DNA from 4 places in the Alteromonas sp. S167 genome. Region 4 is predicted to be linked to each of the others. Evidence: predicted binding sites of a transcription regulator. Region 4 holds the regulator's gene; each other region holds the start of a gene.
The links. The regulator sigma-54, encoded in region 4, starts transcription at its own class of promoters, with help from an activator protein. The targets are predictions, from matches to a motif close to GTTGGCACGNNNNTNGNNT.

Region 1 (3,524 bases), on a different contig from region 4:
CATCGAGCCCGACACTTACCCAACGCTCACGGCAATAGGCTATGCGCCTATAATGTCTCAGCGAGGAGAAAGCGACAGTATAAAACGCATTATGGCGATGAAAGCGTCCAAGCTTGATGCTTACAGAGAGCTTGCTGAACAGGTTTATGGTCAGAAGCTACAGGGCGATCAGGCGTTATCCAGCCTGGTTGTTGAAAGCGAAACCCTAAGAGCATCAGTAGAAGGTGTTATTCGTGGTGCGAAAGTTGTGAAAGCTTACCCTGTAGGTGATGACACGTATGTTACCGAACTATCGTTAGATATGAAGCAGGTATATGATTTGTATTTAACTACTGCAAAGCCAAGAAGGGTCAGGGAAGTTAAGTATTACTAACAAGTAATGTTTAGTTAATAGGTTGTAGCACGTAGAATCAAAAAACGCCCATCAGGTGGGCGTTTAACGCTGAACGCCTTAAATCACGACCACGTTTAGGCGCTTACCCCAGAACCTAAAGTTCCACCTTTAGGTTTGCCTTTTTTGTCATAAGTCAGCGACTCTTTTGCTCGCACTTCCATCATCAAATTCCGCAAATGTGTGAGGCGTAGCTGTCCTTGCTCAACGGCTTTTTGATTAACTTGAGTGCGATACTTGCAGTCGTCTAACAGTGATTTGGCTTGCTCCATCAGCGCGTCGTCTTCAGCTTGCATACTGCCTTGAGCGCTAATAGCTTTTTCAATTTCAACGTCAGTTTTCTGTATAACTTCTAACAACTGAGTTTTGTCATCAAGCAGTTTCATCAATGGCTCTGCTTCACGTGAGCTAATAAGCTGCAGCTCTTTCTCAAGCACTGCAGCAAGAGTAGAAAGGTGTTCAACCTGTCTTTTTAAAAGCTCTGAAACAGATGATGTTTGTGACGTCACACAGTGTCCTTAACAGTGAATTACTTTGAACTAAAAATCTCAGATTCCAATTTTGCTATTTTATTCGCTAAAACCTCTGGATTTACTCGATACTCGCCGCTTTGAATCGCTTTTTTAAGGCGATCAACCTTTTCTTGGTTTACTGGCGCTTCAGAGCCTTTTTTCTGAACCTGATTTAACTGTTGTGCAGATTGCGTCAATGAAACTGAATCTTGACGTGGTGCTGCAGGAGCAGCCGCTGCATTTTGTGCAGACGTTTGCTGCTGAGATTGCTGCGTTTGATTTTGCTGAGCAACCTTACCATTATCAACAGGGGTTTTAGGTAACCCATTGTTTATATTGTTAATTGCCATATTAATTCCTCACTACCTTTTTGCCTCTGTAAGATGTATCGGCCGCAGAGCCTTTTTCTTTAGCCTTTTTCTCAACAAAAAGGAACGTATTGAGAGCCTCAATCACAAGTGTATCACGACTTCTTCCGAACTGGCGACTCTTGCTACTACCGCTTTCTGGCTACTGGCGTTAATAACCTTGATACTGTCGCCTACAACACCGTCCTGTTGGGCAATTCCTGCTGTTTTTACTCTCATTCCTGCAACTTCAGCGGTAATAGTAATGCGATCGCCCTTACAGATAAAACATAGCATATTAGCTTGTACTGCTTGTCCGTTGGTTGCTCTGCGCTTCATGCGGGCACCTACCACACTATCGATGTCACTAAATGCGGTGTGGCGTAGTCGCTTAACATCAATTTTAGCAAGCGTTAAATTTGAAGATGTGAGCACGGTACCAGGGCTGACGGCACCTTGTAGCACCACTATTTCTTTTGTCCTAGTCACCTGGCCACTAGTAAACAAGTACCAGTCGTTGTTTCGACAGCTTACTCTTACAGAGATATATGATTGAGCCAGTGCTTCTTCTGACGCATTGTACTGAAATCCGGTAGGGCAGTTGGGTATATTTATTCGTTCATCAATTTCCACTATTGATACATCAAGGTCGGTGTTGCCGGACGCTTCATCAAGCTGCGATAGTAAATATTGTTTGGCTCCTTCCTCCACTTCGGCGTGTTGTGAAGTCGATGCCGTCGCGGTTGCTGAAATAAACAACAGCGCTGACACAGCCCAAAATTTAGCTATATTGAAATGTAGGCGAATATTTGTTTGTTTCATCGTAATTTTTCGTGTTCAGTTAGTGAGTTATTGACTATGCTTAATAATCTCAACGCAGCAAACGCGCTTAAGTAACACTCTGTTTGGCCGATAACCAACAAAGCGTCATTTTTCTGTCGTTTAACCTGCAAAAATTTAGTGATATTGTCTATCTTTAACATAAGAGGCAATGATCGTGCCCAGTATTATTTAGAGGTGACTTATGTCGGGGATTTTAGATTCAGTAAACCAGCGTACACAGCTCGTTGGTCAGAATCGCTTGGAGCTATTGCTGTTTAGACTCAATGGGCGTCAGCGTTTTGGAATAAACGTGTTTAAGGTACGAGAAGTACTGCAATGCCCACCTCTAACCGCAATGCCTAAATTAAATCCTTTGGTGCGTGGCGTAGCGCACATTCGTGGTCAAACAATATCGGTTATCGACCTTAGCATGGCAACCCGAGGCAAAAAAATAGAAGATCTTAAAAACGCTTTTATTGTGATTGCCGAATACAATCGTTCGGTACAAGGGTTTTTAGTTGGTGCGGTAGAGCGCATTATCAATACCAACTGGGATGCTATTATGCCTCCACCTCAAGGCACAGGTAGAGCGAGTTACCTTACTGCAGTCACCGAAGTTGAAAACGAGCTAATTGAAATTTTGGACGTTGAGAAGATCCTTAACGAAATATCTCCTCTTAATGCGGAAGTGAGCAATGATGTAGCTGATAGCCTGACCACAGAAGGCCAAGAGAATAAAATTATATTTATTGCCGACGACAGCGCTGTTGCGCGCAACCAAGTTAAAAAGGCACTTACTGCGCTTGGGCTCGAAATGGAATTGGCTAAAAACGGTTTAGAAGCCTTGAATCGTTTAAAAGAGATCGCTGAGGAGTACGGTGACGTCACGAATCGTGTGGGTGTTTTGGTTTCTGACATTGAAATGCCTGAAATGGACGGCTATACCTTAACTGCAGAAATTAAAAATACCCCTGAGCTTCAGAAACTGCATGTTGTATTGCATACGTCATTAAGCGGTGTATTCAACCAAGCAATGGTTCAAAAAGTGGGGGCTGACGACTTTATCGCTAAATTCCACCCAGATGAACTGGCAACTGCGGTTCAAAAGTGGTTGATGACTGAATGTGAATAACGGAGCATAATGCGATTGGCCAATAAAGAAGTATCGCCAGAAAGCTACCTAAAATTTCGAGAATTTCTCGAAAAGCAATGCGGCATCGTGCTTGGCGACAGCAAGCAATATCTAGTACGAAGTCGCCTTGCCTCACTCCTGTATAAACACAAATACGAATCTGCAGATGAATTAATAAGTGTTGTGGTAAGAGGCTTTGACCGCAACCTTCTGCAAGATGTAATTGACGCAATGACCACTAACGAAACCCTTTGGTTTCGTGACAACTATCCGTTCGACCTACTGGTAAAAGAGCTGTTACCCAGCCTAGCGTCGCAGAA
Region 2 (3,524 bases), on a different contig from region 4:
TAAATACGTTCAACACATTGTTCATGAAATTCATTGTGTTGCCTGAAGCTTATCAAATAACGCAGTAACCCCTCGTGCTCAATAGCTTTTCCTTGATAGCGTATTTGAATACTAGCCCAATCTGGTTGACTTGTGATCAAACAATTCGATTTTAGTAAATGAGATACTAAGGTTTCACTCACCTCGTCTTGCTCGCTATCTACGGCTAAGAATCGAGTCTCAGGGGAATAATCGGTTACTTCTATATCAAGATCGTCAAGCAAAGTACCGCTAAATTCTTTAAACTTTAAGGTCTCAAAAGCACTGGGAAGAATTAAGTTAACGCTTACGCCTTCTCCTGCACAGTTCGAAAGGTCTGCCTCTAGTGTCTTGCGAACGTCTTCAGGCGACGCAAACTTACTTTGGTTAAAGCTATTCAAATAAAGTTTGAAAGACTTCGATTCAATCAGGAATTCAGAGGTAATTGGTACATCACATTCCAAGATGGCGATTTGTGGCTTACCTTTAGTATTTAGCCACGATAACTCGTATCCCGTCCATGTATCTATACCTGAGAATGGTAGTGCTCCTTTACCCAAGGCCAAGGTGTCTCTACTTAAACTACGAGGTACGCCTTGGAGAAGGCCAGGGTTGTATTCAAATTCATATTCAACCTGCTTTCCTAAGGAAAGATCATCGGGTGCTTTTATTGATACTTTTGAGGGTGATTTGTCTGTCGACATAAGAACCTTTTAACATTATCTAGTAACAACAATGGCAAAGTTGACATCGCCATTTATAAGTATAGTGTACCCCAAAAATACGTAGGTAACTCCACAATGGGTCTAACAATTTCAGAACAAATAGATAAATTTGTATCATCTTATGTCGACGCTGCAAACGAGAGTGGTCTCAAAGTGGCTTATGAGGCGAACTGGCCATCTCCGTGTCTAGAACAAACAGCTACCATTGGTGCGTTAGCGCCTAGTGAAGGTGAAATGGTAAGTTGGGCACCTAAAATGCAAAACAGAACGCAAGACGAAATGCACGAGGGAACGCAAGGAAGAATGCAAGAACGCCAGAATAGTTTTTCCAATGTTGAGAATGCGATGTCGCTTTCATTGCATCCTGATTTCTGTGAATTTTTCACCCGTTATTACAGTGCGAATTTTACAGCGACCGCTGAACAAGGTCAGTGTGAGCTTCTTCAAGTTTGGAATGATGAAGATTTCGAAGGTCTTCAACAAAACTTGATTGGACACCTGCTTATGAAACAACGACTTAAGCAAGCTCCAACGCTTTTCTTTGGCTTGACCGATGAAGAAGATTTTATTCTTTCTATTATAAATGACACCGGTGAAGTTGCGCTTGAGCAAGTAGGAAAAGAGCCGCAGCAAATTGTAGCGCCAAATTTGGCGGCGTTTTTAGCATCTCTAACGCCAACACCTACTTGAGCGCTACAGCCAAAGCCAAAAGCTGCAATGCAGAAATTGATTAGGTCACTTTGATAATTGTTTAATTACATCACTTAAAGAGCGCTTTAAAAGCTCAACCTCGTTTTCTAGTTGGGCGACTCTTTCGCTTAGTGCTTGTTCCGCATTGTTCGTGGCAACTACCTTTTTAGGTGTATGCGCACTGCTTACGTTAAAGCGTTTTATAGTCTCAATTGCTTCGGTTACCGATACTTTGAACGGCGCTTTCGAGCGCAGCATGCCAACCGAGGGAGTCACTCCCTCTTGCTGCATCTTATGACACAATAAAACAAGCTTTTGTATATTGTCGTTATTCATTGGTCTTCAGGCTTCCGATAAATAAATTCTTGCTTCAGTTTACCTTGTGAAAAGTGTGAATTTCACTAATAAGTTTGTGTATTCGCCATTTTAATCGGTTAATAGAAAATGCTTTGTAAATAATTTTGATATTAATCAATGGCTTAAAAGTTGGCCTCAATTTTGTTTAACTGTGTTTAGTTGATATATATCAAAACAACGAGTGCACTAAACGTTCAGTCATTATTCATTTAGTGCGTTCTACTATAAAAACTAAGCACATAATGTTTAAACAAGGAATACACATGAAAACGCTTCTATTATCAGTCACACTGGCTTCTTCTGTTCTTCTTTCTGGCTGCGTTGTTTCGGTAGGCGGTGGATCTGATAGTCATTACGGCGCAGACTGGGAAGATAGAGAGTTTAATAATCGCAAGCACATAGCAAAGCTGGAAACAGGCGCAACATATGAAAACGTGCTGCGGAAAATGGGCGTTGCCGACTTCAACGAGCTCTTTGAAAAGCAGGATGGTACCTATCGTGTTTTATTCTATCGTACACAAAAAACCATGGGTGATGGCGTTACAACAAAAGATGAATGCACGCCACTTGTTTTCAAGAATGGAAGCTTGGTAGGTTGGGGCGATAGCGCGTACAGCTTAATGAACTAAAGCGTTGCGCTATATGTAGACTTTAAATGTTAATAAAAAGTTAACATGTGAGGGTTTTTCAAGTAGGCTAACAAATGAACAGTAAAAGTTAACGGATTACGTTTATGTAATCGATATTATTTTACTGATTCAAGTAACCAGTACTTTCAAGTAGTTGATAGTGCCGTTGCATTTCAGCCTTCGAGGAGACCCTCATGAATACTCACGCCTTAAATGATTCAACGGTGCCGCTGCACGAAACGGTTAAAGCAATCTATCTTACCGTCGACGATTTAAAAGTAGCCGCCTCTATTCTCTACAACGCTTATGTAGACGATCCTTTATTTATCGATATTTTCCAGGCCGAAAAAGAAGGTTATGAAAGTCGTCTTCGTTCGGCCATTCGGGAAGAGCTAAATGCATTTTGGGTAGCGGAGCAACCTATAATTGGATTGTTTGATAAAGAACGTCTTATTGCTGTTGCGTGCCTAACTGCGCCTGATGCAGCGTTTGGTGCAGGGCGTTATTGGCATTGGCGTTTGCGTATGCTGCTTACTGCAGGATTATTTGGCACTAAACAAATGCTTGAGAAAGAGGAAAAGGTGCGTTCACTGGTACCTGCTGAAAATTTTCACATGTTGAGCTTTATTGCGGTGCACCCCGACTATCAAGAGCATGGTTTGGGGCATGTTTTACTTGGCGCCATAGACAGCGTAGTAGATGAAGACAATAAGAGTGAAGGTGTCTCTGTTTTTGTCACGGTTGCCAAACATCGTTCGTTTTTCAACGATGATAACTATGAAATTGTAGGACAAGTCAGTCTTTCGCATGTTACTGGCGAAGTAATGTACAGAAAAAAGTAACAGCAATTCGCAAATTCTTTCCCTAAAGTCACATTTTCTTCAGCGTTTGTAAGACATTTCCTACAAATGCTGTGAGCGATCTTACCTATTTTGTGTATATTAAAATTAGACTAAAGTCTAAAGTCACTGATTTAATTAAATTTTTCTAGAGAAGACAAAAAAGTCCAAAAAAACACCCTTAAAAGTTTGTAATTCCATATGGCGGTAATATTTGGAAGGGATACTATGTACATGTCACAGGGATACACGACGAGTCAGGAAGA
Region 3 (3,524 bases), on a different contig from region 4:
GTGGAGAATTTGGTTGATGTTGGAACCTTCGTTATTGTTATTCAGCAGTTGCTTATTGGTATTGTGATTGGTTTTATTTCAATGATGGTGCTAAACACCTTTGTGCTGGCCGGCCAAATTATAGCTATGCAAACCGGTTTGGGTTTTGCGTCAATCGTTGACCCCGTTAATGGCATTAACGTACCTGCGGTAGGTCAGTTTTACCTTATTTTAGCTACGCTGCTTTTTTGGACCCTAGATGGCCATTTGTCGATGATCCACATGATTGTAATGAGTTTCGAGGCATTTCCCATCGGCGAGGCCTGGTGGACTGGCGAGCAATTTCGCGATATCGCACATTGGGCGGGCTGGATGTTTTTTTCGGCCGTAACATTATCTTTGGCCCCTATTGTGTCGCTTCTAATTGTTAACCTAGCGTTTGGCGTTATGACAAAAGCCGCGCCGCAGCTGAATATTTTCAGTATTGGTTTTTCCATTGCACAGGTAATGGGCCTACTGATTATTTGGATTACGCTAGACAACTTTACCGCACACTATGAAACCCAGTGGCTTCGCGCCGAACAGTTTATGTGTGAGCTATTGAATATTTGTCCTTAAAAAAGACAAGTCGCGATAGAAATTGTTCGCGGAAAATGACAGGTTTGCGAGCAAGCCAAATGACAAACTAGGCGAGAGGAGCAGGGCGACTTGCAAGCCTTCCACCGCATGGATGCGGTGGCAGAGCGCCCATGGATGGGTTTACAGCGTGCTTGTAAGTCGCTCTGCTCCCATCGCAACAAAGGCAAAAAGAGCAAACAAATGGCAGATTCAAGTGAAAAAACAGAAGACCCCACGGGGAAAAAACTCGAAGATGCCCGGAAGAAAGGGCAGATTGCGCGATCCCGCGAATTGTCTACCACGCTGGTATTGGTGATAAGCGCCTTTATGTTTTTATTCGTTGGCGGTTGGATTGCCGAATCTGTGTTTTCACTTACCAAACGCATGTTCACGCTATCTCGCGATGAAACTTACGACCTTACCCACATGTTTGGTGCTTGGGGAGAAGCCTTTTCCGCCGTTGGACCATCGGTGTTGCTTTACATGGTGGTGGCAATGATTGCCGGTATTTACGGCTCAATAGCGCTTGGTGGTTATAACTTTACGTGGGAAGGCGCAAAACCGAAAGGCTCTAAAATGAGTCCTATTCAGGGCTTCAAACGCATGTTTGGCATGAATGGTTTGGTTGAGCTATTGAAGTCTATCGCCAAAGTTGTGCTTATTATCTCAATGGCAATAGGGGCGTTACTGTACTTCCAAGATGAAGCATTACACCTCGATATGGAGTTATATCCGGGCAATATTTTTCATGCGCTTGATATGTTGAAGTGGGCGTTTCTCATTCTGGCCTGCGGCATGATACCCATTGCGTTAATTGATGTGCCTTATCAAGTGTATAAGCACAACAAAGAAATGAAAATGACCAAACAAGAGGTGAAAGACGAGCGTAAAAACGCTGAGGGCGACCCCATGGTAAAAGGCCGTATTCGTCGTTTGCAATATCAAGCTGCCACCAAACGTATGATGCAAGACGTGCCTAAAGCTGACGTGGTCGTGACTAACCCTACCCATTTCTCGGTTGCCATTAAGTATGATGAAAACGGTACACGAGCACCTGTGGTAGTAGCTAAAGGCGCAGATGAACTCGCTATGCATATTAGAAAAATTGCTACCGCTAATGATGTGCCGTTAATTCCATCCCCCATGCTAGCACGTGCAATTTTCTACTCTACAGAAGTAGAAGAAGAGATCCCTAATGCGCTGTTTATGGCGGTTGCTCAAGTATTAGCCCACGTATATCAGTTAAAAGCCCATCGTGCAGGTAAAGGAAAACGCCCTAAACCATTAAAACGCGACCTACCGATACCGCCTGAGTATCGTCGATAGTTCAAAATGAAGTAGTGTGTTAAACGCTAAAAATAGTTATATATCAGGTGCTAAGTAGGCAGTAAGTTACTTAGCTAAAAGCTGGCACGTTAGTTGTAAAACACCTATCAGTATTACGTAAAGCGTCAATTTTCTGATAGTGAGACAGTAAACGATGCAGTTATCCGGTTATCTTCAGCGTTTCGATAAAAATCAGCTGCAAAATTTTACCAGCGGGCTTGGTGCGCCAATTGTACTTTTAGCGATTATGGGCATGGTTATATTGCCCATGCCCCCATTTTTACTGGACGTCCTGTTCAGTTTTAACATTGCGCTTTCGCTTGTCATCATCTTAGTTGCTGTACTTACCCAGCGTCCTGTCGATTTTGGTATCTTTCCTCTTGTGCTACTTATCGCAACTGTTTTGCGATTGGCGTTAAACGTTGCATCAACGCGTGTGGTATTGCTTTATGGTCATGAAGGGGGGGACGCTGCAGGTAAGGTAATTGAAGCGTTTGGTGCAGTTGTTATCGGCGGCAACTATGCCGTGGGTATCGTAGTATTCGCTATTCTACTCATCATTAACTTTAAAGTTGTGACAGCTGGTGCTGGGCGCATATCTGAAGTAAGCGCCCGCTTTACGTTAGACGCTATGCCTGGTAAGCAAATGGCAATTGATGCCGACCTTAATGCTGGTTACATAGACCAAGATCAAGCCCGTCAGCGCCGTGAAGAAATTACTGCAGAAGCAGACTTTTACGGGTCGATGGATGGTGCTTCTAAATTCGTAAAAGGTGATGCTGTAGCGGGCTTGTTCATTATGCTTATCAATATTGTTGGTGGGCTGTTTATTGGCATGATTCAGCACGACCTGTCGTTCGGTAACGCCATAGAAATTTATACTATCTTAACCATTGGTGACGGTCTTGTAGCGCAAATTCCTTCACTTCTACTTTCTGTTGCAACAGCCATTATTGTGACGCGTGAAAACGAAACACAAGAAATGGGTAAAGAAATACGTGGTCAGCTAGGCAATAATCAAGCGCTATATATTGCATCTGGCGTGTTGTTTGTCATGGGTATTATTCCTGGTATGCCGCATATTGCATTTTTAGGCTTCTCTTTTTTAATCGCCGGGTTTGCTTACTGGCAAACAGTACAAGAGAAAAAACGCGCTGAAGCGCCAGCTGTGCCAGACAATGTAGTGAAAGATGAAACTGTTGCGCCTGAGGTAAAAGAACTTGGATGGGACGATGTACAACAGGTAGATACTATTGGACTTGAAGTGGGCTATCGCTTAATTCCGTTGGTTGATAAGTCACAGGGTGGTGAGCTATTAACGCGTATCAAAGGGGTGCGAAAGAAGTTGTCCCAAGAGCTTGGATTTCTTATTCCACCTGTACACATTCGAGATAACCTCGACCTAGAACCTAATACCTACACCATTGCCATGCTGGGCGTAACCATAGGTGATTCTGTTATTAGCCATGACGAAGAATTGGCGATTAACCCAGGACAAGTATTTGGCAAGCTTGAAGGTAGAGTAACCAAAGACCCAGCCTTTGGGCTAGATGCGGTTTGGATAAAGCCTAACAAGCGCGAGCATGCACAAACCCTTGGTT
Region 4 (3,524 bases):
ATACATAGTCAGCGTCTTTGGGGATGCCGTGCTTGAAACCAAATGATTCAAACACCAATACCAACCTTGAACTCTTCTTACCCAAAATACGCTCGCGAATTAATTCGGCAAGCTGGTGAATAGTAAGTTTGTCGGTATCTAAATACAGGTCTGCACGTTCAACGATGGGGGCAAGTAGTGCCGACTCGGCTTGAATGGCCTCTGAAAGCGATTTGTTAAGTTTAGCAAGCGGGTGCAACCGACGTGTCTCGCTGAAACGCTTTACCAAAACGTCATCACTGGCATCGATATACACAATAGTCATCGACCACGAGCTAGGTAGATAGTCGAGTATTTCTACCAATTCATTGGGGTTTTTAGGTAGGTTTCGAACGTCAATGCTTACTGCCACTTGGTCATATTCATCAACCACAGTGTGGGTTAGGGTAGGCAGTAAGTTCACGGGAATATTGTCTACGCAATAGTACCCTAAATCCTCTAACGCTCGCAGTGCGACCGATTTCCCTGAGCCTGAACGACCACTGATAATAATCAGCTTCACCTTGCCTCTCCCTTTATTAAAATCTTAAGCACGCACTGCTTATTGCAGTGAGATCATATCTCTTACGACGTTAGCCCAGCGCTTTTATTATATCGTCGCTGGTGGTTGCGCGTCTTATTGCTTTTACGGTGTCTTTATTGTTCAGCTTGCCAGCTACGGTGGCTAGCGTTTGTAGGTGCCCTTCGGTTTGTTCTTCTGGTACCAAAAGTGCAAAAAAGATATCTACCGGCTTTTCATCAATAGCATCAAAATCGATTGCTGGTGTACTGGTTACCACAATTGCAATAACTCTATCAAGACCAGCTAAGCGTCCATGGGGAAGGGCGATACCGTTTCCAATGCCGGTGCTCCCCATACGCTCTCGCGACATTAGGCTGTTTAATACAGTAGCGCCGTCTATATTCTCATTATTTTTAGCCGCAATGTCGGCAATGATTTCTAGAATACGCTTTTTACTATTACATTGAACCGCACACTCGGTGCGGTCCAAACTTACGATGGCTTGTATATCCATACTTAATTAACTACTAATGTTTTTTGAGTTTTTCCTTATGCTTGATTACCTGCCGGTCGAGCTTATCAACCATGCTGTCAATCGCCGCATACATGTCGGTATTTTCTGAGGATGCGAATACTTCAGCGCCACTTAAGTGAACTGTCGCTTCGGCTTTTTGATTTAATTTTTCAACGTTCAGGATGACATGCACATTAGAAATGTGATCAAAGTGACGTTCAAGTTTGCTGAACTTCGTATCGACATAATTACGCAAAGAGTCGGTGATTTCGACATGATGACCAGTAAGGTTGATTTGCATATTTCGTCTTCCTTATATTATGTAGCCCGTTAAATAAGGCTTTTGCGTTGGTTCGACGGCGGGATCGATAACGATTCCCGGTATTTTGCTATTGTTCGCCGGGCAACTTTAATGCCTTGTTCGGCCAACAATGAAGCAATCTTGCTATCACTTAGCGGCTTGCTAGGTTTTTCAGCTGCCACTAACTTCTTGATCAATGCACGTATCGCTGTAGATGAACACTCACCACCCGACTCGGTTGCTACGTGGCTCGAGAAGAAATACTTCAATTCGAATATACCGCGAGGCGTATGCATATACTTTTGCGTGGTGACGCGTGAAATAGTGGATTCGTGCATATCTACCATTTCTGCGACATCATTGAGAACCATTGGTTTCATCATTTCTGGGCCATGCTCAAAAAAGCCCATCTGTTGCTGCACAATACAATTAGCAACCTTCATTAAGGTGTCGTTACGCGACTCTAGGCTTTTGATAAACCATTTGGCTTCTTGCATGTGTGAGCGAATAAACTGCGAGTCGCTACTGTTTTTTGCACGACGACTCATTGCAGCATATTGTTGATTAACGCTAAGTTTTGGCAGGCTATCAGGGTTTAGCTCTACCACCCAGCGCCCGTTCTTTTTGGTAACCGATACGTCTGGAATAACGTATTCGGGTTCTTTAGTAACTAAAGCACTACCAGGGCGAGGATTCAAGGTTTGCAGCAAGCGCATTGCTTCGCGAAGCTGATCTTCTTTCAAACGGCTTTTACGCATGAGCGTACGGTAGTCTTTACTGCTAAGAAGGTCTGAATATTCTTCAATAAGCTGCTTGGCTTCAGCAAGCCACGGTGTGTCCTCAGAGAACTGACGTAGCTGCACCATAAGGCACTCTTGTGGAGAACGTGAGCCAGAACCAATGGGGTCGAACATTTGAATACGTTTTAACACGCACTCTACTTCATCCATTTCAATTAGCTCATCGCTGTCTTCGTCTAACACTTCCTCAGCGTTGACCGCTTCTAGAATATCTTCAAGTGACACGGTTAGATAACCCGACTCATCAATAGAGTCGATGATTGCCATGGCAATGGCTCTGTCGGTATCAGAGAAAGGGGTTAAACGCATCTGCCACAGCAAGTGTTCTTGAATGTCTTCGGTAGTTTCGCCCTGAAAAATTTGTTCGTCATCACTGGCTGGGCCAGGCGCGGGCGCAGAAGAGGCCGAGTAGTATTCATCCCACGTGCTGTCTATGGGAAGTTCGTCTGGTAAATCGTTCTTTTCAAGCGCATCTCCGGCTTCTAACGTATCGCTTGAAGCCGTAGGTTGAACATCGCCACTGTCGTCGTTGTCGATGTTGTTCTTTTCACCTTGAGGTTCGTCGTTGCCTTCTTCAACTTCTAAAAGCGGATTAGAGTCCAGCGCTTCTTGAATTTCCTGTTGAAGGTCAAGCGTAGAAAGCTGCAGCAGTTTGATAGCCTGCTGAAGCTGAGGTGTCATGGTAAGTTGTTGGCTAAATTTTAGCTGTAAAGATGGTTTCATCTACGTCTTATTTAAATACTTTAAATTGAATACACCAAGAGCGAAACTGAAAAAATGACAATCCGGTTACTTTAACTATAGCCTGAATTGTTCGCCTAGGTATACATCCCTAACTTTTTGATTACTTAAAACCTGTTCTGCGGTTCCCTGCGCAATTAATTCGCCATGACTCACAATGTACGCTTTCTCACAAACATCCAATGTTTCTCGTACGTTATGATCGGTGATAAGAATGCCTATGCCTCTATCACGAAGATGTTGAATGATCTTCTTTATATCATTAACTGATATAGGATCAACACCAGCAAATGGTTCGTCTAGCAAAATAAACTGTGGTTTCGCCGCCAGCGCTCGCGCTATTTCAACACGACGTCTTTCACCGCCCGACAAACTCATCCCCGCACTATTACGTATATGGTTAATATTAAATTCATCAAGTAGTGCGTCGGCTTCTTCTTCTTGTTGTTGTGAATTTAAATCTTTACGCGTTTGTAAAATAGCCATGATATTTTCATGCACAGTAAGCTTTCTAAAAATAGACGCTTCCTGCGGGAGGTAGCCAATTCCGCGGCGTGCACGTTCATGCATAGGTTGGTGAGTAAGCTCATTGTCGTCTATTTCAATTTTGCCTTTGTCTAGCGGAAC

Region 1: a site for sigma-54 is predicted at 2,237-2,255, ahead of flgA (flagellar basal body P-ring formation chaperone FlgA). Genes of this name have one in related genera too.
Region 2: a site for sigma-54 is predicted at 1,919-1,937, ahead of V7R35_RS00800 (DUF3192 domain-containing protein). Genes of this name have one in related genera too.
Region 3: a site for sigma-54 is predicted at 2,004-2,022, ahead of flhA (flagellar biosynthesis protein FlhA). Genes of this name have one in related genera too.

Annotation. Positions count from the first base shown of each region.
Region 1 is NZ_JAZETR010000001.1:263,500-267,023, forward strand. Features, by position in the region: gene V7R35_RS01040 (LPP20 family lipoprotein) at 1-373, shown strand, start outside; gene flgN (flagellar export chaperone FlgN) at 469-900, opposite strand; gene flgM (flagellar biosynthesis anti-sigma factor FlgM) at 921-1,253, opposite strand; gene flgA (flagellar basal body P-ring formation chaperone FlgA) at 1,356-2,072, opposite strand; gene V7R35_RS01060 (chemotaxis protein CheV) at 2,275-3,204, shown strand; gene V7R35_RS01065 (CheR family methyltransferase) at 3,220-3,524, shown strand, end outside.
Region 2 is NZ_JAZETR010000001.1:188,066-191,589, forward strand. Features, by position in the region: gene queF (NADPH-dependent 7-cyano-7-deazaguanine reductase QueF) at 1-722, opposite strand, end outside; gene syd (SecY-interacting protein) at 819-1,433, shown strand; gene V7R35_RS00795 (hypothetical protein) at 1,479-1,769, opposite strand; gene V7R35_RS00800 (DUF3192 domain-containing protein) at 2,054-2,419, shown strand; gene V7R35_RS00805 (GNAT family N-acetyltransferase) at 2,614-3,261, shown strand.
Region 3 is NZ_JAZETR010000001.1:325,076-328,599, forward strand. Features, by position in the region: gene fliR (flagellar biosynthetic protein FliR) at 1-597, shown strand, start outside; gene flhB (flagellar biosynthesis protein FlhB) at 799-1,923, shown strand; gene flhA (flagellar biosynthesis protein FlhA) at 2,078-3,524, shown strand, end outside.
Region 4 is NZ_JAZETR010000008.1:218,905-222,428, forward strand. Features, by position in the region: gene rapZ (RNase adapter RapZ) at 1-541, opposite strand, end outside; gene ptsN (PTS IIA-like nitrogen regulatory protein PtsN) at 612-1,055, opposite strand; gene hpf (ribosome hibernation promoting factor) at 1,069-1,356, opposite strand; gene V7R35_RS13775 (RNA polymerase factor sigma-54) at 1,386-2,879, opposite strand; gene lptB (LPS export ABC transporter ATP-binding protein) at 2,955-3,524, opposite strand, start outside.